4 regions of the Bradyrhizobium sp. ERR14 genome follow, and region 1 is predicted to be linked to each of the others. Evidence: riboswitches for the same ligand, from Rfam matches in the RefSeq annotation. Region 1 holds a riboswitch; each other region holds the start of a gene.
The links. A riboswitch is a leader RNA that binds a small molecule or an ion and turns the genes downstream of it on or off. The one in region 1 is predicted to bind cobalamin.
Positions count from the first base shown of each region.

Region 1 (5,198 bases):
TTGGTGACTGGACCGGCCATCGCCATGACCAACTCGAGGCGACCCGCGGCGAGGCCTATGCGCAGTTCTGGAGCGATCCGGCTGGCGGACGGCCGCCGGGCGGCGAAAGCTTTGCGGATCAGGTCGCGCGTGTCCGGCTGGGCCTGTCGCGGATCGCAGCCGGATCGGCCACGCTCGTCGTGCATTCCGGCACCATCCGCGCCGCGCTCTGCATCGCGCTGGATCTGACGCCGCAGGGCGCCTTGCGCTTCGTGGTCGATCCGCTGTCGCTGACCCGGATCGATCGCCTCGCGGCCGGCTGGCGTGTCGTTTCCGTCAATCAGCGGATCAGTTAGGTCTGTCAGGCACATTGGCCTGCGCGAACGTCGCCATGCCGTTGTGAAGGCTACAGGCGAGCCGCACCAGCGGCAGCGCGATGGCGGCGCCCGATCCCTCTCCGAGCCGGAGATCGAGGCTGATCAAGGGCTGCACGTTCAGTGCGCGCAGCACCAGCCGATGCCCCTGCTCCGCAGATTGATGCGACGGCAGCAGGAACGGCCGGCACGACGGATTGAGCCGCACTGCTGCGAGCGCTGCCACCGATACGATGAAGCCATCGATCAATACGGGAATACGGCGCTGCGCCGCCGCGATGATCGCACCTGAGATCGCCGCGATCTCGAGGCCGCCAACGGCGCATAGGATTTTTTCCGGCGAAGCGCCGCCAACGCCGTGACGCGCGATCGCCGCGTCGATCACGCGGGCCTTATGTGCGCGGCCGGCCGCATCGACGCCGGTGCCGCTGCCCGCGATCTCTTCGGCGCTGATGCCGAGCAGGCCCGCCGCGATCGCCGCCGACGTGGTGGTGTTGCCGATCCCCATCTCGCCGAAGATCAAGAGATCGGGCTGATTGGCTTGCGCGCGCGCAACCGCGCGCTGGCCGGCCTCGAACGCAAACGCCAGCTCGGCGGGTGCGAGCGCGGCTTCGACGCTGAAATCGCGCGTGCCATGGCGCGGCTTGTCGGTGATGACACCCGCCATCGCCGCCGTTGCCAGCGTGCCGGCGTCGACGACGTCCAGGCTCGAGCCAAGCTCGCGCGCCAGCACCGAGATCGCGGCGCCGCCGGAGGCAAAATTCGCCATCATCGCGATGGTCACGGCTTGCGGATAGGCTGAGACGCCCTGCGCGACGATGCCGTGGTCGCCGGCGAAGACAATGATCGGCGCCCGTGCGGCACGCGGCTGTTCGGTCGCCTGCAGGCCCGCAAGCTCGATTGCGAGCTGCTCCAGCCGGCCGAGTGCACCGGTCGGCTTTGTCAATTGCGCCTGCCGCGCGATTGCCGCCTCGCGATGGGCCGCGGAGATCTCGGGGCAAGTTTGGGTGACCCATTCGGGGAGCATGCTGCCTCGCTTACGGCCTGCGCTTGAGAATGTAGCTGTCCATGATCCAGCCGTGCCGCTCGCGCGCTTCCTGCCGCGCCGCGACGATGCGCGGGCCAACCTCGGCGAGCACGCCGGACATGACGATCTGATCGGGCATGCCGAGATAGGCGCCCCAATAGATTTGAATCCCGGCTGGATCAAGCGACTGGAATGCCGTGCCGCCGTCGAGCATTACAACAACGGTATCCACCCCTGCCGGCCAGCCGCCTTCACGCAAGCGCCGCCCCGTCGTGACCAGAAAAGGCTCGCCGATATCGTTGAGCGGCAGCGCATGCGCTGCGCACAGCGTCTGGATCGAGGTGATGCCGGGCACGACCTCGATGTCAGGCAGGGGATTGAGCCGCCGCGCAATGCGCAGCGAGGAGTCATAGAGCGAAGGATCGCCCCAGATCAGCAGCGCAACCTTGCCCTCGCCTTCGAGATGGTTCGCAATCGCGTTCGACCAAGTCGCGGCAACCGCATCGTGCCAATCGTCCACGCCCTTGCGGTATTCCGCCTCACCTGCGTCGCGCACGGGAAGGTCGAATTCAGCGATGGCTGTGTTATCGCCGGTGAGCACATCCGCGCAGATCGTCCGCCTGAGATCGGCGAGATCGGACTTCGCCGTTCCCTTGCGCGGGATCAGGACGAGATCGGCGGCGTTGATCGCTTGAACAGCGGCGCGCGTCAGCTGGTCGGGATCGCCGCAACCGATGCCTATCAGGGAAAGCGTGACCATCGCGAACGCGACGGGCGGCCCTGCTGGCCGCCCGTTCGCTTGTCTCTCAGGCCGCGTTATGCAGGCGCGGGGTGACGAGACCGGGCGCGGTGACGCCGCGCAGCGACTTCGCCAGTGCCAGCACCGCGAGATCGGCGAGCGGCTCGATCACGATGACCAGCGCATAGGACGCCGCGAACGTCGCGATGTTGGCGAGGTTGCTCATCGCAAAGCCCGAGCCATAGAGCGCCCAGAACGCCACCCAGGCGATCACGCCGGCCTGGTAGGTCGTCGAGAGCGCCAACGCCTGCCGATACTTCAAATCGACATAGGCGGTGTTGCGCGAGATGATCCGTGTGGCGATCGCCTGGATCGCGAACAGCGGCACCAGCAGCGTCGTGACGTTCATGCCGTATTGCGGGATGTCGACCGGCTCGAAGAATACGCCCTGGAGCAGCAGGCCAAATGCGAGGCCGAAGGCCGCGGGCGCTGCGCCGAACAGCAGGAACAGTGTCGAGCCGAGAATGAAGTGCACCTCGGAGACGCCGACCGGGAAGTGCGGCAGGATCTCGAAGAAGATGAACACAAGGACTGTGGTGGCGAGTGTCCGCGCTGCGAACGACGTGATGCCCTGCTCACGCACGGTTTCCACCGCAAGCTTCAGCGCAACGCCGCCTGCGGCGATGCCGGTTGCGTAACTCAACACGAGCTTGGCGCCCGTCACGACCCCGGGTTCGATATGCATGGCTCAATTCCTTCCTGCCGTCACACCCGACGGCCTTGGCCTCAAAACGTGCAGGGCCGGTCTCCTGGCTCGCGGTTCCCCGGGATTTCCGGCCTTCCCGGACCTTGCGGCCCAGTGGCTGATCGGAGTCCCTCACCGCTTACAGTCGCGGGGGCGGCTGGGGTTTTGGGCGCCGCAACTGGGTCCGCCCACCCCCATTCCCGATTATGCTCCGGCGCTTTGCGCCGCGTCGAGCACCATGCCTCTCTTGTGTGCCCCTTTCGCTGAGCCTGCGTCAAGGGGCGAACGGCGGCCAAGGCCGTCATGACGGATAATCCCCCGCCAGCGCCCCAAACAGGATCACGGCGGCCGTCGACGCGGCGCCGCCGCGCGCAAGCTGCTCGGCAAGCTCGGCGATGGTGGTGCGGACCAGCCGTTCGTCGGGGCGGCCGAGGGATTCGGCGAACAGCGCGGGGGTATCTGCAGCGAGGCCGTGCGCGATCAACTTTGCGACAAGCGCGGGGAAGGTGCGCCGGCCCATATAGACCACGGTCGTCGCCTCAGGATCGGCCAGGGCCGCCCAATTCAGATTCGGCGGCAACTCGCCGGTGACATCAGCGCCGGTGACGAATTGCACCCGGCGCGAGGTGTGGCGCCGGGTCAGGGGGATGCCGGCTTGCGCCGCGGCAACGCAGGCCGAGGTGACGCCGGGAACGATCTCGTAGCCGATGCCGGCCTCACGCAGCGTCTCCAGCTCCTCCTCGAGCCGGCCGAAAATGCCGGCATCGCCCGACTTGAGCCGAACCACGCGCGCACCTGTTGCGGCATAGTCGACCAGCAGGCGGTTGACGTGGTGCTGCTTGGTCGAGGGACGCCCTGCCCGTTTCCCCACCGCGACGAGATTGGCGCCGGGCCGGGCGAGATCAAGGATCGCGCCGGAGGCGAGATCGTCATAGAGCACGACGTCGGCCTCGCGCAGCCGCGCGGCGCCCTTGAGCGTGAGAAGCTCGGGGTCGCCGGGTCCGGCGGAGATGAAGGAGACGAATCCGCTCACCGGTCCTCCGCGATCAGATGAAAGAACGTGCCGGTGGCGTGGCCGCGCTGCGAGCCGGTCTCGGCAATGACCGCGCCGGTTGCATCGTGCACGACTGCCAACGGCGTATCAGGCTGGGCAAGAATGGTCGAATAGTGGAACTCATGGCCGCGCAGACGTGCACTGGGGCGATGTCCCGGCATCGGCGCGGCCAGCGTCGCGAGACGATAACCGAGATGCATGCGACGTTTGGCAAAGCTGGTCTCGAGGCCAAGCAGGCCTGTCATCTCATGGCGAACACCGTCCGCATCGGTCAAAGCGGTTCCCAGCACCATATAGCCTCCGCATTCGCCGTGCACCGGTCGCGTTTCGGCGAAGGCGCGCAGGCCGCTGCGAAAACGCGCATTGGCCGCGATCTTGCCGGCATGCAGCTCGGGATAACCGCCGGGCAGCCAGCACACATCGGCGCTCGCGTCGGGCGCTTCATCGGAGAGCGGCGAGAATGTCGAGATCTCCGCGCCCGCCCCGCGCCAGGCTTCCAGCATGTGCGGATAGACGAAAGAGAACGCCGCATCGCGCGCGAGCGCGATGCGCTGGCCCGGCGGCGTCACGTTTAGCCCATTCGCGGCAGGTTGCGGCGACCAGCTGGCGGCCGATCGCAGCACGGCATCGAGATCGACATGCTCGGCAACGAAGCGCGCGGCCTCGTCGATCAGCTTGCCGATCTCGGCCTGCTCTTCGGCCTGCACCAGGCCGAGATGCCGCTTCGGCAGGCTGATCTCGGCATGGCGCGGCAGCGCGCCGAACACGGCAATGCCGGCGTCGTTGAGCGCACGCCGCACGAGGTCTTCGTGGCGCGGGCTGGCAACGCGGTTGAGCACGACACCGGCGAGCCGTACGCCGGGGCGATAATCACGAAGACCCGCGGCGATCGCCGCCGCGGTCTGCGCTTGTCCGGAAGGATCGATCACCAGCACCACCGGCCAGCCCAGCATCTCCGCAATGTCGGCGGTGGCACCGGTGCCGGAAACACCGGGCGCGGCGACGCCGTCGAACAGGCCCATCGATCCTTCAGCGAGCACGACATCGGCGTCCGCGCCGCGGCTGACGAGATGCGAGATCGCCCCGCGATCCATCGCCCAGCTATCGACGTTGACGGAAGCGCGCCCCGTGGCGGCGGCGTGGAAGGCGGGATCGATGTAATCGGGACCGCTCTTGAAGCACTGCACGTTCAAGCCGCGATGGCGCCAGGCGCGCGCGAGCGCCAGCGTCAGCGTGGTCTTGCCGACGCCGGAGGCCGGTGCGGAGATGACGAGGCCTGC
Region 1 is NZ_JACIHD010000017.1:59,030-64,227, reverse strand. It holds gene GGD62_RS31365 (histidine phosphatase family protein) at 1-335, shown strand, start outside; gene cobT (nicotinate-nucleotide--dimethylbenzimidazole phosphoribosyltransferase) at 328-1,380, opposite strand; gene cobF (precorrin-6A synthase (deacetylating)) at 1,391-2,140, opposite strand; gene GGD62_RS31350 (energy-coupling factor ABC transporter permease) at 2,187-2,864, opposite strand; cobalamin riboswitch at 2,901-3,120, opposite strand; gene cobA (uroporphyrinogen-III C-methyltransferase) at 3,166-3,897, opposite strand; gene GGD62_RS31340 (cobyrinate a,c-diamide synthase) at 3,894-5,198, opposite strand, start outside.

Region 2 (5,198 bases), on a different contig from region 1:
TTCGACAAGACCATCACCGTCTCCACGCAGGACGAGATCGGCGAGCTCGCCGCGGCCTTCAACCGCATGACCGAGCAGCTCAGGCACAACGAGCGCATCCGCGAGACCTTTGGCCGCTACATCGATCCCAAGGTGGTGCAGGGGCTTATCGACCGGCCCGAGGTCGCGATCGACGGCGAGCGCCGGGTCATGACCATCATGTTCTGCGACATGAGCGGCTTCACCTCGATGAGCGAGGGCATGACCCCGCGTGGCCTCGTCAGGGTGATGAACCACTATTTCACGGTGATGTCCGGACCGATCAGGAGCAATCGCGGCATCATCGACAAATATATCGGCGACGCCATCATGTCCTATTGGGGCCCGCCCTTCATCGAGGAGGACGAGCAGGCGCTCCTGGCCGGCATCGCCGCAACCGAGATGGTCGACCAGGTGCCCGCGCTGCAGAAGCAGCTGCCCGACCTGCTCGGCATCCGCGCCATGCCGGCGCCGTGTGACCTGCGGATCGGCATCGCCACCGGCGAGGTCCTGACCGGCAGCATCGGCTCCGAATTGATGATGAGCTTCACCGTGATGGGCGATGCCGTGAACCTGGCGTCGCGGCTGGAGGCCGTCAACAAGGTCTACGGCACCCGCATCCTGATCTCGCAGGCAACTGCTGATGCGATCGGAGCGCGGCTCGAATTGCGCGAGATCGATCGTCTGGCGGTCGCCGGCCAGAGCGCGCCGCAGCCGATCTTCGAGGTGATGGCGCGGGCCGGCGCGCTCACCGCCGCGCAGGACAGCCTGCGCACGCATTATGCCGAAGCGCTCGCGGCCTATCGGGCCCGCCGCTTCGACGAGGCGCGCGCCGCCTTCAACGCCGCGCTCGAAGCCGTCCCCGGCGACGGCCCCTCGCGCACGATGCTCGGCCGCATCGCGCAATTCGAGGCCAAGCCGCCGGAGGAGGGGTGGGACGGCGCCTGGCGCCTGGAGCAGAAATAGCCGTTTTTGTTGGGTCGGCCCGCCCTGTCCGGAAAAAACGTTTCTACTCGATAACGATGTTCGCCGTGACCTATTTCCCGGGCTTAGGTTGGATGTCCTTGAGGCGTTTGACGGGGACACGCCGATGACGGAACTTCAGGACAGGCTGGAACGGTTCGAGACGCTCACCGCCGAATGCGAGCTGATCGCCAAGCTCGCCACCGACAGCACCAAGCGCGAGTTCTATCTGAAACTCTCGGAACAGTACCGTCAGCTGGCGGTGGACATGCGGCAGGCGATCGCGACCAAGGCTGCGGCCTGACGCCGGCTGCAATCCGTTCTTAAGGTTTGGCGCGCATCCTTGACGTCGCGAGCGATCGCTCGTGGTGGAAAGGCCGGGGTTCGCTGCATTGCAGCGCACCTCGCGAGTGTCATTTGCCATGCTTGACAGGGCAATCACATGCGCCTCGTTGCCGTGATCATAGTCGCGCTCATGACGGCGGCCTGCGACCAGGAGCAGGATATCACCGGCTCGACGCTGACCTGCCCGATGCGGAACTACAGCTACAATCCCCGCGACATGAACCAGTGCGTCAGTGCGTGCAAATCGTGCGATCGCGGCACCACGGTCACCTGCACCACCTCCTGCACCCTCAAGGGCGCGCGCTGAGGCTACCGCTTTCTCCGGCGCACCCAGGGGCGGTGCTGGGGCACCGGAACGATTCACTTGGGTTAATCATTGAAGCAGGTGGGCAGGACGCGGAGTCCGATGGAAATGGGTATGCTCGATCCCGGTCGATTTCTGGTGTCGTGCTCGCATTGTGATGCCTGGCCGATGGCGGCCAATGTGAAGCGGTCGAGCTGGTCGGCGTCCCCGCACGAGGTCCGCTTTGTCTGCACGCGCTGTCGTCGCGAGGAGACCGCGATCGTCTCGGCCTCCGGCGAATTGACCCCGATCAAGCGCGTCGATGTTCCGCCGCGCGACGTCGCTGTCGCCTGGGCCCAGGCGCAACGTGTGCGAGGGCGGACCTGAGCGCCCGGCATCGACCGGTCGATTGACTCCCGGGGCCAACGGCTCGTAAATGATCGGCGACGGTTCTCCTCAGGGAGATCAAAAGGGAATGTGGTGCGGGATTGTCCCAACGCAGGGATCTGTCTCAACGCCACGGCTGCCCCCGCAACTGTAAGCGGTGAATCTTTCGTCTCATGCCACTGGGAAACTCGGTCCTGGGAAGGCGACGCAAGGTTACGACCCGCGAGCCAGGAGACCTGCCGTCAGCCGTGGTCACACGCGAAGATGTCGGTCGGGGAGTACAGACATTAGCTTCACCGGAGCAATCCATCGCTCTGCCGTGAAACCTCGTTCGCTGTGACGTGCCACTGACGTCATACCGAGGTTACAATTGTGTCCCGTATCGTCTCTGCCGCCAGGCGCCTTGCCGCCGGCCTGCTCGCATCCGTTTCCTTCCATTCGCTCGATCTGTCCTCCGCCTTCGCCCAGCACGCGCTTGCCGAGCAATTGCCGCCGATCGAAGTGACGCAGCCCGACGATCACAACCGCACGCGGGCGAGGGCGATCGGTGACGGCGAGGCGACTCGGCAGCGGGCGAGGACGACTGTCGCGCCGGCAGGCAATGGCGCCGGCTCATCGGGCTCCGGCGGTGAGGCTGCCGCCGGCGGCGGCGGCATCGTCGGGGCTGCCACGACCGTCATCATGGCCGCGGATATCGCGCATTCGCCATCGCAGACGCTTGCCGAGATCATCGCGATGCAGACGCCGGGGGCCCAACTCACGACGCTCTATGGCGGCCAGATCGGCGCCAAGACCAGCGTGGACCTGCGTGGCTTCGGCGCCTTTGCCACCGCCAACACGCTGGTGCTGGTCAACGGACGACGGTTGAACGACGTCGACATGGCGCAGGTGGACCTCTCCACCATCCCGCTCAATTCGATCGAACGCATCGAGGTCACGCGGGGAAATTCCGGCGCGGTGCTCTACGGCGACAACGCGGTCGGTGGTGTGATCAACATCGTTACCAAAAATGGCGTCGGCGGACCGCCCGTGACCGCGCGCATCGAGGCCGGCTTCGGCTCGTTCAACACCAGGCTCGGCAATGTCTCGACCTCGCTCAATTCCGGTCCGTGGTCGACCTCGTTCTACGGCAATACGGTCAGGACCGATGGCTACCGCGACAACAATCGCTATTCGCAGCAGAACGGCGTCGGCAATCTCAACTACACGACGCTGGGCCTGAGTGCTTTTCTTACCGTCAGCGGCGACAATCAGGAGCTGCGACTGCCGGGCGGCCGCACCGTCGATCCCTCCATCGGCCTCGACGAGCTCAGGGCCAACCGGCGAGGGACAAGCACGCCGTTCAACTACGCCAACCAGCAGGGTTTTGGTGCGACCGCGGGCTTCACCAAGACCCTGGTCAACGGCGTCGATCTCATTGTCGACGGCGGCGTGCGCGACAAGAAGCAGCAGAGTGCTTTCTTTTCCACCCCGACGCCGGTTCCGGCGTTCTTCACGTCGACCTATGTCGGTTCCCATCTGACGAATTGGTCGATCACACCGCGGCTCAGCGTGAAGAGCCTGCTGCTCGGCATGCCGTCGCAGCTCCTGACCGGCATCGACTATTACGATGCGAGCTTTGAGCAGAACCGCGGCGCGGGGCAGGGGCTCTCCCCCTGGCACAATTACGACCTCAGGCAGCAGACGGTTGCGGGTTATGTCCAGCACACATTGGGAATCGCGTCCACGACGGACATCTCCTACGGAGCGCGTGTGCAGAACGTCAGACTTGCGGCACGCGACAATTTCGACCCGGCAGCTCCCTTCAACGCCGACATCGGCGCGCTGCCGCTGACGAGCAACGAGACCCAATATGCGCTGCATCTCGGGGCCGAGCATCGCCTCAACGACCAGGTCTCGCTGTTCGGCCGCATTGCGCGCGCGTTCCGCACGCCTGATGTCGACGAGCGCCTTTCCTCGGGGCCTTCCTTCGATCCCTTGACCTTCGCTGCGATCCCGCAAACGTTCCAGCTCAAGACCCAGACCTCTGGGGATATCGAGGGCGGTGTTCGCATCAAGGGAGGCGGATTGCAGCTGCAGAGTAGTCTCTATCTGATGGATCTCACCAACGAGGTCCATTTCAATCCGGTCCTGTTCTACAACACCAATCTCGATCCGACCCGCCGCTACGGCTCGGAGACCAGCCTGTCCTATCGCGTCAACGATGCCCTGCTGCTGCGCTCCGGCGTGGCCTACACCCGCGCGGTCTTCCGCGAAGGCATCTGGGCCGGCAACGACGTGCCGCTGGTGTCGCGCTACACGGCGAGTGCGGGCATCACCTGGAACATCTGGCAGAATTACGTGGTGCTCGATGCCACCGCGCGCTTCTGGAGCGAGCGACGCATGGACAACGACCAGGCGGGCACCCAGAAGCCGATTCCCGCCAACGGCACGATCGATCTCAAGCTCAGCGGCCAGGTTGAGCGCTACTTCTGGTCCCTCAGCATCAACAATGTGCTGAACGCGCTCTACTACGACTACGCCATCGCGAGCACCTTCACGGACGGCCGCTTCAGCGCCTATCCGCTGCCCGGCCGCACCTATCTGCTCAAGGCCGGCGCAACGTTCTGATTTTCGTCACGGGCCCCTAAATGGACTAGAATTCGAAAGAAGGAGATTCAACCATGGCTCTCAGCATCCTGCCATCTGGTGGCGATCGCTTCCGGCTTCACCCGGTCGCGCCGCGCCATGCGCCGATGTTCTGCTTTGCGCTGCTGACGGCGTCATGCGCGCTCGCAAGTTTTGCGTTCGCCTGCGCCACGCCGTTCGCGACCTTCGCCGTCGTTGCCGCGGCGATGCTGCCGCAGCGTCCGGCGCTGCTCGTCGTCACCGGTGCCTGGCTCGTCAACCAGACCATCGGTTTCGGCGTGCTGCATTATCCCGTTGACGTCGGCACCATTGCCTGGGGCTTCGTGATCGGCGCGGCCGCGCTTCTGGCGACCGCGGCCTCGTCGACGGTGCTCGGCCTGCTGCCGCAGGGCCGCACGCCACTGATGCTGGCGATCACGCTCGTCGCCGCCTACGGGATCTACGAGCTCGCGCTGCTCGCCGCGACGCCGTTCCTCGGCGGCGAGGGCGCCTTCACCGCAGCCATCGTGACGCGCATTGGACTGACCAGCGCCGTCTGGCTCGCCGGCCTCGTCGCCATCTGTGAGATCGTCCG
Region 2 is NZ_JACIHD010000001.1:980,350-985,547, reverse strand. It holds gene GGD62_RS04905 (adenylate/guanylate cyclase domain-containing protein) at 1-984, shown strand, start outside; gene GGD62_RS04900 (hypothetical protein) at 1,109-1,285, shown strand; gene GGD62_RS04895 (hypothetical protein) at 1,424-1,633, shown strand; gene GGD62_RS04890 (hypothetical protein) at 1,733-1,996, shown strand; cobalamin riboswitch at 2,040-2,255, shown strand; gene GGD62_RS04885 (TonB-dependent receptor domain-containing protein) at 2,369-4,606, shown strand; gene GGD62_RS04880 (hypothetical protein) at 4,660-5,198, shown strand, end outside.
Region 2: another riboswitch for cobalamin. It lies ahead of GGD62_RS04885 (TonB-dependent receptor domain-containing protein); the one in region 1 lies ahead of GGD62_RS31350 (energy-coupling factor ABC transporter permease).

Region 3 (5,198 bases), on a different contig from region 1:
CGGGCAGGGTAGCTCTGGTGCGGTTTAGCCGACTCAAGCTGCAAATCATTCGCAACGACCTCACTACACAATGGGAATGAAATGGTTGCAGCGCCCCGGAATTTTCCGGTCTCTTCCTACGCGCTTGAAGTGGATGGTCGACTCAGAGCCGAATTCGCAACCAGAGACGCCGCCAGGGCAGGCGGAGCAGAACGAAAGAGGCGGTTTCCCACGCTTCAAATCCGGATATTTGACGCGCAGACGAATGCGCGCGAGGAAATCTAGCGCCGACTCAGTTCGGTCCTCGAAGCTTCGCGCACGGCTCCGGGGCTCTCGCCGTGGGCACTCGGAAAAGGGCCGGTGCTCAGAGGGCATTGCCGGCCCACTGACACTGCCCGATTACCGTCTTAACGCGTTTCGTCGCAGCACTCGATCCCGCGTGCCGCCTCGGCGTCGTCATGCTTACGCTCTTGCGGGTGCCAGTCAGTCGCGCGATGGGCGGCGCACAGCCGGATCGGGCTTGGGCCCGAAGCATCTTCAGGCCCGGTCCCTTGAAGAGTGGCATGGAGGAGGTGGTTCCCTCGTGGATTGGTGTCCTCCCACCGCGTCGGGCGCGCCGGGGGCCAAATCTCGCCAGCTGGCACGCGCCGCTGAGCTCGGCTACTCGCAGAAGGAATCGGAGGCAATCGTGCTGCCCGACTTTTTCCTGACGGGCTGAAAGCTGCAGGAAAGGCTCGCGACTGCTGAAGGCGTAAACTAGAGCTAATATGTCTGTAGTTGCTCAGACGTTCGGCCGTAAAGGAGCTACGGCGCGATCTTGCTCTGCGCGACCATTTTAGCGAGGGCCTTCGCTCCCCTCTAACTCTTCCTGTTCCTTTGGCTCCATGCGAGCGAACCAGGAGCCAGGAGGAAAGGCCGCGATACGCTTGGCAAAGGAGGATTGCGGCTCCCAATCTTGCCCTTCGCTCTTCTCGAAAGTGATGACCCCGTTGTATGTAAAAAAACGGGGCCCTGGGATATTACAGTTCACTAAAAGCAAAACGCGCCACAGATCACCTTTCTCGGTCGGCTTGTCATTCTGCTTCGGCAAGTAGTCCACTCCAACAGGTTCAACGATAGTGCAGCGGCCCTGCCGCAGAAGATCGCCGAGCCGGCCTTGCATGGTCGTCACAAAGTTGAAGTTGCTCGGATCATGCAGAAAGCCAAAATTTGCGTCCCTTTCGCCATCCTTGACTTCACTGGCGATCAACGAGAGCGCCAGGGCGCGCCAGCCCAATTCCATCGGTTTGGCATAGGTCGACGCAAGTTGAATCGTGCCGTCGAGCGCGATCTTCCAGGTGATAACGTACTGTTCGTCTGATGTATCATCGCGGTGCCTGGTCCACGAAACGAAAACATGGTCATTTTCGTCAAGTTCAGCGACGCCCCACATTCGAGGGACGAACTGCGCCACCTTCGAGACATTGGAGATAATTTGTTCTATTGTCTCGCCGTCTTGCGCTCGCCACGTTGACTTGAATCTTTCGATAAGGGGGCTCTCGTTGGCGCGAACACTGTTGTTCGTCGCAGCCAACCCGGCCAGGCAGATCAGGGATTGACCGAGACAAAACCATAACGCGCGTCTTCCAGACATTTTCCTCATAACTGTCAGCCTATCTGCTTTCATCCACACGTCATTCTAAAGCGGGGCAACCTTTAACCTGCTATGCGCGAGCGCAAGAAGTTAGCGGCGACGCGACGGGGAGACCGATGGTGTCCCGTGCGAGCAGGCACTCCCCTCTATGTCACGCGCCGCTAACTTCGCTGCCGGCGACAGCTTCAATTTGCTGTGCCGGACATGCCCAGCAGGAGGAGACTGGGCATGCCGAAGTCTTGCATTCTTCGTGCCAGGTGATGGACGGTATTTCACACCGCTTTTGTGTCCTCTTTGTCGACTTTCCGACTGGCAGGTCTCGATGTTTCCTTTCAGCGCTATCCAGCGCGGCTTATGCATCCTCGTCACGCGACGGTTTGGTCCGGTATCGTTGCCAGAATGTGCGTTTCGATCTCTGCCATGCGTTTGGGCATTTGCGGCCAATGGGCCATGGTGCGTTTGGCGCTCCCTCGCGACACGCGGCGCTTCGAGAACAGCCTCAGTCCGGAGCGCTTTGCACTCGACGGCCAACCACGCGAAGCCGATCTTCACCACCGAGCATTTTGAGTCTTGCTGAACTGCAAATCAACGTGCTGGCGGGGTATGTTGCTGGCCTTGCCAGCTGGGGCCTATTCAACACGGATCCTGTTGGCCGAGAAGGTGACTGGATGGTGGACGTGCTCAAGAACCGCTGGGAAGCCGGAGATGCGTTCTGCTCGAGGTGGCAGTCCCGACCCGCGCAAGCCGCATTTGTCCCAATCTGGCGTGCGGCCCGCGGGCAGCTGCGATGGTCATTCCGATATCGCCGATTGAAAGCGCTTCTACATCATCTCAACGTGATGCACGGTGATTCGCGTAGCAGATGTCGCAGCATCAGCGTGAGACATAATCTGAGAGGTTGACGGAAGACTTCTCTTGCCGATAATCCAAGCCGTCGAGGTTCTCCGGTTTCCATTTGATCCGGAGCTAAGAGGGAAGCCGGTGACAATGCCGGCGCTGCCCCCGCAACTGTGAGCGGCAAGCCGCTGTCCAAAGACGTCACTGAAGCCTGCGCGGCTTCGGGAAGGCCGGACAGAAGCGATGACCCGCGAGCCAGGAGACCTGCCCCGACAATATATTCGTCCACGGGCGGGGTGTCCCGGTGGTGCGCCAAGCAGCCGTCGCACCGCGCGACTTCCCCTGCCTGCGTCCGCCATGGCCTTTGCCCCCAACATGGGGTTCACGCTATGACTCTTCTCTCGCTTCCGGTTGCCACCCTCGGAACGCCACGCATCGGTCCAAGGCGCGAGCTCAAACTCGCTCTCGAAAGTTACTGGGCCGGAAAAAGCAGCGAACAGCAGTTGCTCGAGGACGCAGCTGGCCTGCGTGCCGCGAACTGGGCTCGTCAGAAATCTATCGGCGTCACGGTCATTCCATCGAACGATTTCTCGCTGTATGACCAGGTGCTCGACACAAGTGTCATGGTTGGCGCCATCCCGGAGATCTACGCCTCGAAAACCGAATCCGTTTCGCTCAAGACGTACTTCGCCATGGCCCGCGGATCACAATGCGACGATCAGGATGCGAGTTGCGGTCACGGACCGCGCGGATTTGGCGCACCCGCGCAGGAGATGACCAAGTGGTTCGACACCAACTACCACTACATGGTCCCCGAGTTTCACAGGGGACAGACTTTCAGGCTATGCTCTCGCAAGCCGATCGAGGAGTATGAGGAAGCCAAGGCCCTTGGCTTTCAGACCCGCCCTGTCCTGATCGGGCCGGTCACATTCCTAAAGCTCGGCAAGAGTCCCGATCCTGCGTTCCAGCCACTCTCACTACTGGATGAACTGATACCGGCCTATATCGAGGTTCTGCAGGAATTGGCCAAACGTGGGGCAAATTGGGTTCAGTTCGACGAGCCCTGCCTGGTTCTTGATCTGGATGAGAGGGCGCGACAATCTTTGCGACATGCCTATGACCGGCTCGCCAAGGAGGGGCCGGCCATCAACATCTTAGTCACCAGCTATTTCGGCGATCTCGGGGACAATCTGGACACCGCCTTGAGCCTGCCAGTCGCCGGACTGCACCTCGATCTGGTTCGGGCGCCACAGTTGTTGGACCAGATCATCGCTGGCGGCCGAAGTGATCTCGTCATGTCGCTCGGTGTCGTCGACGGCCGGAATGTATGGCGGTCGAATCTGTCGTCGCTGCGCAAGCGGCTCGAACCCGCGATTGCGAAGCTCGGCAAGGATCGTGTACAGATTGCCCCATCCTGCTCGCTGCTTCATGTGCCGGTCGATGTTGAACTCGAAACCGGGCTCGCTTCCAACGTCAAGAGCTGGCTTGCTTTCGCGGTCCAGAAGATGCGAGAGCTCGCGATCCTGGCGCGGGCACTCGCAGGCGACCAGAATGTTGCGCTAGCTCTTGCCGAGTCGGAATGTGCCGCGACTGTCCGCCGGACTTCGCCGAAAATCCATGATGCCAATGTCGCTGTCCGGATGAAAGCGATCGACCAGACCATGCGTCGGCGCGCGAGCCCATTTGCCCGTCGTGCCGAGATCCAAAGCAATCGTTTCAGACTACCGGCTTTTCCTACCACGACGATCGGATCGTTTCCGCAGACCAAAGAAGTCCGGAATGCCCGTGCGGCGCATGCCCGAGGCGCTATGAGCGACGAGCAATACGACAGGTTCCTCAAGGAGGAGACGGCGCGCGCCGTACGCTGGCAGGAGGACATCGGTCTCGATGTTCTCGTGCACGGCGAGTTCGAACGCAATGACATGGTGCAGTACTTCGGTGAGCAACTCGCCGGCTTCGCGTTTACTAGGAATGGATGGGTCCAATCCTACGGATCGCGCTACGTCAGGCCACCGATCCTGTTTGGCGATGTAGTGCGGTCGAAGCCTATCACCGTAGGCTGGTGGCGCTACGCGCAATCACTAACGAGGAAGCCGATGAAGGCGATGTTGACCGGACCGGTGACGATCTTGAACTGGTCCTTTGTTCGCGATGATATTCCCAGAAGCGAGGTCTGCCGCCAGATTGCGCTCGCGATCCGAGACGAAATCCGCGATCTCGAGAATGCTGGTGCGACCATGATCCAGATCGACGAAGCTGCACTTCGCGAAGGATTGCCGTTGCGTCGATTGGAGTGGACCGCCTATCTCGACTGGGCCGTGGATTGCTTCCGCATCTGCTCATCCGGCGTCGCTGATCAAACGCAAATTCATACACATATGTGCTACTCGGAGTTCAACGACATCATCGGTGCGATCGCTGCAATGGACGCAGATGTCATCTCAATCGAGACGTCGCGGTCGAAAATGGAACTACTCGACGCGTTCAGGAACTACGAATATCCGAATCAGATCGGGCCGGGCGTGTACGACATCCACTCTCCACGCGTTCCCGACGCGGGCGAAATGAAGGAGCTGATGGCGTTGGCTCGGACCCGGCTGCAGGATTCGCAGCTCTGGGTCAATCCGGACTGCGGCCTTAAGACGCGCAAATGGGAGGAGGTTCGGCCGGCGCTAGCGAACATGGTCGCTGCCGCCCGCCAACTGCGCGCTGCATTCGATCCGCGAGGCCGTTGATCCGGGCTTGGGTC
Region 3 is NZ_JACIHD010000012.1:141,347-146,544, forward strand. It holds gene GGD62_RS27960 (nodulate formation efficiency C protein) at 815-1,645, opposite strand; cobalamin riboswitch at 2,533-2,736, shown strand; gene metE (5-methyltetrahydropteroyltriglutamate--homocysteine S-methyltransferase) at 2,839-5,184, shown strand.
Region 3: another riboswitch for cobalamin. It lies ahead of metE (5-methyltetrahydropteroyltriglutamate--homocysteine S-methyltransferase); the one in region 1 lies ahead of GGD62_RS31350 (energy-coupling factor ABC transporter permease).

Region 4 (5,198 bases), on a different contig from region 1:
TTCTCCTCCAGCTTCACCATGGTCTTGGCGACGTCCACGATGTCGTCACGGACAGCGCGCGTCACTGCGCCGGTTTCGCGGTGCCATTCGTGAAACAGCATGATGATACCCTCACAATGCAGACTCTCGTCGCGCACTGACCAGCTTACGATCTGTCCCATGCCGTTCATTTTGTTGTAACGCGGGAAGTTGAGCAGCATGGCGAAGCTCGCGAACAACGCCATGCCTTCGGTGAAGGCGCCGAACATCGCCAAGGTCCGAGCGACATCGGCCACGCTGTCGACGCCGAACTCGTGCATGTAGTCCGCCTTGGCGCGCATCTCGGCATAGCCGCGGAATGCCTCGAACTCGGTCTTGGGCATGCCGAGCGTCTTGAGCAGCAGCGCATAGGCGTCGATGTGGACCGTCTCCATGTTGCTGAAGGCCGACATCATCATCTGAACAGTGAGCGGCTGGAAGATCGGGATGTAGCGCTTGAGATAGTTGTCCCCGACCTCGATGTCCGACTGAGTGAAGAAACGAAAGATTTGGGTGAGCAGCGCGCGCTCGCTGGGGGTGACGCGGTCCGACGCCCAGTCCTTGAGGTCGGCGCCGAGCGGCACCTCCTCGCCCATCCAATGGGTCTGCTGCTGGCGCTTCCAGAGCTCGTAAGCCCAGGCGTAGCGATCGACATCATAGGTTCCGGTCGAGTCGAGCAGCCCCACTCGTCCCTTGCCGATCAGCGTACGCGGATCGACGGCCGAAAGATCGATCACTGACATGCAAGGCACTCCTCATAATCAGTACGCTGCGGCTGCGGCGCCGCCACCTCGTCGCTGTCGCCGATCTTGCCGGCGAACGACGCGCGCGAGATAGACTTTGAGCGGCAGTAGTAGAGGCTTTTCAATCCGCACTGCCATGCCGTCCAGTGCAGCATGTGAAGGTCCCATTTATCGACATCGGCTGGGAGATAGAGGTTGATCGACTGGCTTTGGCAGATGAACGGGGCGCGGTCGGCGGCAAGCTCGACGATCCAGCGCTGGTCGATCTCGAAAGCGGTGCGAAAGATCGCTTTCTCGTGCTCCGACAAGATGTCGAGACGGGCCACCGATCCTTCGTGTGCTATAATCGACTGCCACATCGCCGAAGTGTCGGCGCCCTTCGCCGCAAGCACTTTGGCGAGATGCGGATTACGCACCGAGATGGCGCCGGACAATGTCTTATGGGTGTAGATGTTGGCCGGGATTGGCTCGACGCAGGCGCTGGTGCCGCCGCAGATGATGCTGATCGAGGCGGTCGGCGCGATTGCGATCTTATGGCTGAAGCGCGCCATCACGCCGCGTTCCAGGGCATCCGGGCACGGACCACGCTCGCGCGCGAGCGTCACGGATGCCGCGTCGGCGTCGCGACGGATTTTTCGGAACATGTTCAGATTGAACGACTTGGCCATGACACTTTCCATTGGAATGCCCTTGGCCTGCAGGAAGGAGTGGAAGCCCATGACGCCGAGGCCGACGGAGCGCTCACGCAGGGCAGCGTAGCGGGCACGCTTCATGCCGTCCGGCGCCACCGTGATGAAGTGGCTGAGCACGTTGTCGAGGAAGCGCATGACATCCTCGATGAAGGTGGGCTCCTCACTCCACTGGTCCCAGGTCTCGAGGTTGAGCGACGACAGACAGCAGACCGCGGTGCGCTCCTCGTCGCGATGATCGATGCCGGTCGGCAGGGTAATTTCGCTGCACAGGTTGGAGGTCGAGACCTTGAGGCCCAGCTCGCGCTGATGCGTGGGGAGCGCGCGGTTTACGGTGTCGATGAACAAGAGATAAGGCTCGCCAGTCTGGAGCCGGTTCTCAAGGATGCGTTGCCACAGCTGGCGGGCATCGATCTGGCGGACGACCTCGTTAGTCTTCGGGCTCCGCAGTGCGAACACGGTGCCGGCGCCCACGGCACGCATGAACTCATCGGTGACGTTGACGCCGTGATGCAGGTTGAGGCTCTTTCGGTTGAAGTCGCCGGACGCCTTGCGAATCTCGAGGAACTCCTCGATCTCGGGATGGTGGATATCGAGATAGACCGCCGCCGAGCCGCGCCGCAACGAGCCCTGGCTGATCGCCAGCGTCAGGCCGTCCATGACGTGGATGAACGGGATGATGCCTGAAGTGACGCCGCCCTTCACCTTCTCGCCGATCGAGCGAACATTGCCCCAGTAGGTGCCGATGCCGCCGCCGTTGGAAGCAAGCCAGACGTTCTCGTTCCAGGTACCGAGGATGCCTTCGAGCGAGTCCGCCACCGAGTTGAGGAAGCAGGAGATCGGCAGGCCGCGCGTGGTCCCGCCGTTGGAGAGCACCGGTGTGGCCGGCATGAACCATAGCCGGGACATCGCATCATAGAGACGTTGGGCATGCGCAACATCGTCCGCGAAAGCGCAAGACACCCGCCTGAACATGTCCTGGTAAGTTTCGCCGGCGAGCAGATAACGGTCGGTCAGCGTCAGCTTGCCGAACGACGTCAACAAGTCGTCGCGCGACGGATCGAGCGTGAGGTCGGCCGGCTTTGGCGATGGCGCGAGGGGCCACGGCAGCGGAGCCGGCGATGGCGAAAGGGGCACCAGACACGGCTCAGGCGCGGCAGGCTTCGCCTGCGCTAGGCGCGGCCGCACACTCGGTGGCGCGACGAGATGACCATGCTGATCGAAATCGTAAGACGGCGACATCGGCAACCCCGCGATGTTTGAGGCTGGGGGCCGTGCGGACGACTTGCGAGGAGATCGGACAAATATCACCAGCTGCAAGCGACCCACCGGGGCACCCCGCCCGAGGACTTTCGTTCAGTCGCGGCAGGTCTCCTGGCTCGCGGGTCGCTGGGGCTGTCGGCCTTCCCAGCGCTGTCGCGCCAGTGACCATGATGACAACCGCTCGCCGCTTACAGTTGCGGGGGCAGCCTCGGAATAGCCGTTGCCGGCGCACCGGGTTCCCTCTTAGCTTCCATCCTACGAGATGCGGGAATGGAAGACCGTGACGGGCTACATATAGGCGCCGCTCGCGGAGATTCGTCAAGGCGGCGCCGTCAAGTTAACGAATTGGAGCAGCCCCGAGGTCAAGGTTCGGCGAGCGCTTGTCGTGGAGATCTCGCGCCAAGTCGCAAAGGCTCGCTCGCGCGAAACACGACGGGAAGTCGGCAGTGACGGCTCCGAGAGAGAGGATGTGGAAAAGGTTCGCGACCTGATCATGAACTGAGAGAAGTTGAGCCTGACGGGACGATTTGAAACGCTTCATGATCCGATCGCGTCGCCTGTTACCCTTCCGGCGTTCCTGGTCTGGACTATCCCTTCACCCGGCGATGTCCGCTGTAAGTGCTTCCCGTCGAGTCTCTACCCCTCGCCCTGGCAGGGGCTTGGCTCGGGGAATCACTTTCCAACTGAAAGTGCGTTATGTGATGGGCCACGCGACCGTGGGGCTCGCAGGCGGCGTGGACGCGCGCTTTGTTCACGATTCCAAAAGCTGCTTGGTTTGCCTCCATGAACATTGGAAGGACGAGAAACATATATCCAAACCGCGTCTCGATAATACCGGAATCGTCACGCCGTTAGGGTGCAATGCGCCTACATTCACCGGAGGAGGCTTTGATCTGCAAGAAGTCTCGCTTGAAGTCGTCCGCAGTGCGGTCGGATTGCTCTCAGAAGGGAAGTACGACCCTGACCTTGCCCCACGGGCATAATCCAGTTTGAAGTTCGTTCTGGCCCACGACAAGGACCAGAGCATGAAGCGCAGCCGCTTTTCGGAAGAGCAGATCATCGGGATTTTGAAGGAGCACGAGGCCGGCGTTTCGGTTGCCGACCTGTGCCGCTAGCACGGCGTCAGCGACGCCAGCATCTACAAATGGAAGGCGAAGTTCGGCGGTATGGAGGTGTCGGAGGCTAAGCGGCTGAAGGCACTGGTGTATGGTCCGCCCCGTCCGTGCAAGGGTTCGTAACAGCAAAAATGACGCTTACAGTTGCATAAATGTATCCGGCCTCTCGCGAGTGGACTGCGGTTGCAGCCAGGCCATGATGAGATCCGCGCACGCCGTTCCCAATAAATGGTTCGGGCACGAAGCCCGCTTTTTTGCACAGGGCTTACGGCATGTTGATCCACTGTTTCGTCATCACTGTTCCCGAGCCTTGCAATCGAAGCCAGAAGCGTCAGGTGAAAGCAGGATCTCTGCGTTCGTAGAGAGCTCCAGGCTTGTTCAAGACCACCCAGACAATGCGGGCCATCTTGGCCGCTAGGGCGACAACGGCCTTGTTCGGATGCATCCGAGCCTGCAGCCCGTCGAGCCAGTTTCCTAGGCGATCGCGCGTCCGGTCCAAATGCCGGAAGCAAGATCGCGCGCCATGCACTAAAAGTTTTCTCACATAACGGTTGCCGCGTTTGCTGACGCCAAGCAACGTCTGTTTTCCGCCGGTCGAGTATTGCCTGGGCACTAACCCCAGGCAGCAAGGTCGCGGGCCTTGCGAAACTGCAGCCCATCACCGATCGCGGCAAGTACAGCGGTCGCACCCAATACGCCGATACCAGGGATTGTCATCAGCCGGCGTGTGACGTCCTCCCGATCGGCGACCGCTTCGATCTCCTGTGTCACTTCGCGGATCCGTTCTTCGAGGCGGCGGAGATCAGCGAAAAAATCGCCCACCAGGCGACGCATCACTGGTGACAAATCGTTTCCTTCGTCATTCAAAGCGCGCGGCAACTCGAGTTTGAATATTCCGGCACCCTGACGCAAAGGTACGCCGTACTCGAGGCAGAAAGCCCGCATCTGATTGATCAGGCGTGTCCTCGAGCCGACCATCTGCTCACGGATCCGATGCAGCGCTTGAAGATCGACTTGGTCCTCCTCCTTCACGGCGACGAAGCGCATTGTCGGTCGCGTCGCGGCCTCAGCGATCGCCTCAGCGTCGATGATATCGTTCTTGTTTGACTTCACGTAGGGCTTCACGAATTGCGCGGGGATCAAGCGCACCTTGTGACCTAGTGCCTTTATCTTCCGGGCGAGCCACTGTGAACCGGCGCAGGATTCCATGCCAACTATGCTTGGTTGTGCGCGAGCAAAGAACTGAAGAAGGGTCTCCCGTCGAAAGCGAGCTTTCTGAACAGGTGTGCCGTCGCAGCTTAGGCCAACGACGTGGAACAGGTTCTTGCCAATTTCGATTCCATAGACAGCCGCAGGTAGCGGCAAATTGC
Region 4 is NZ_JACIHD010000043.1:11,340-16,537, forward strand. It holds gene GGD62_RS39940 (ribonucleotide-diphosphate reductase subunit beta) at 1-761, opposite strand, end outside; gene GGD62_RS39945 (ribonucleoside-diphosphate reductase subunit alpha) at 752-2,692, opposite strand; cobalamin riboswitch at 2,797-3,011, opposite strand; partial or broken gene GGD62_RS39950 (hypothetical protein) at 3,032-3,272, opposite strand; partial or broken gene GGD62_RS39955 (transposase) at 3,739-3,915, shown strand; partial or broken gene GGD62_RS39960 (IS110 family transposase) at 4,160-5,198, opposite strand, start outside.
Region 4: another riboswitch for cobalamin. It lies ahead of GGD62_RS39945 (ribonucleoside-diphosphate reductase subunit alpha); the one in region 1 lies ahead of GGD62_RS31350 (energy-coupling factor ABC transporter permease).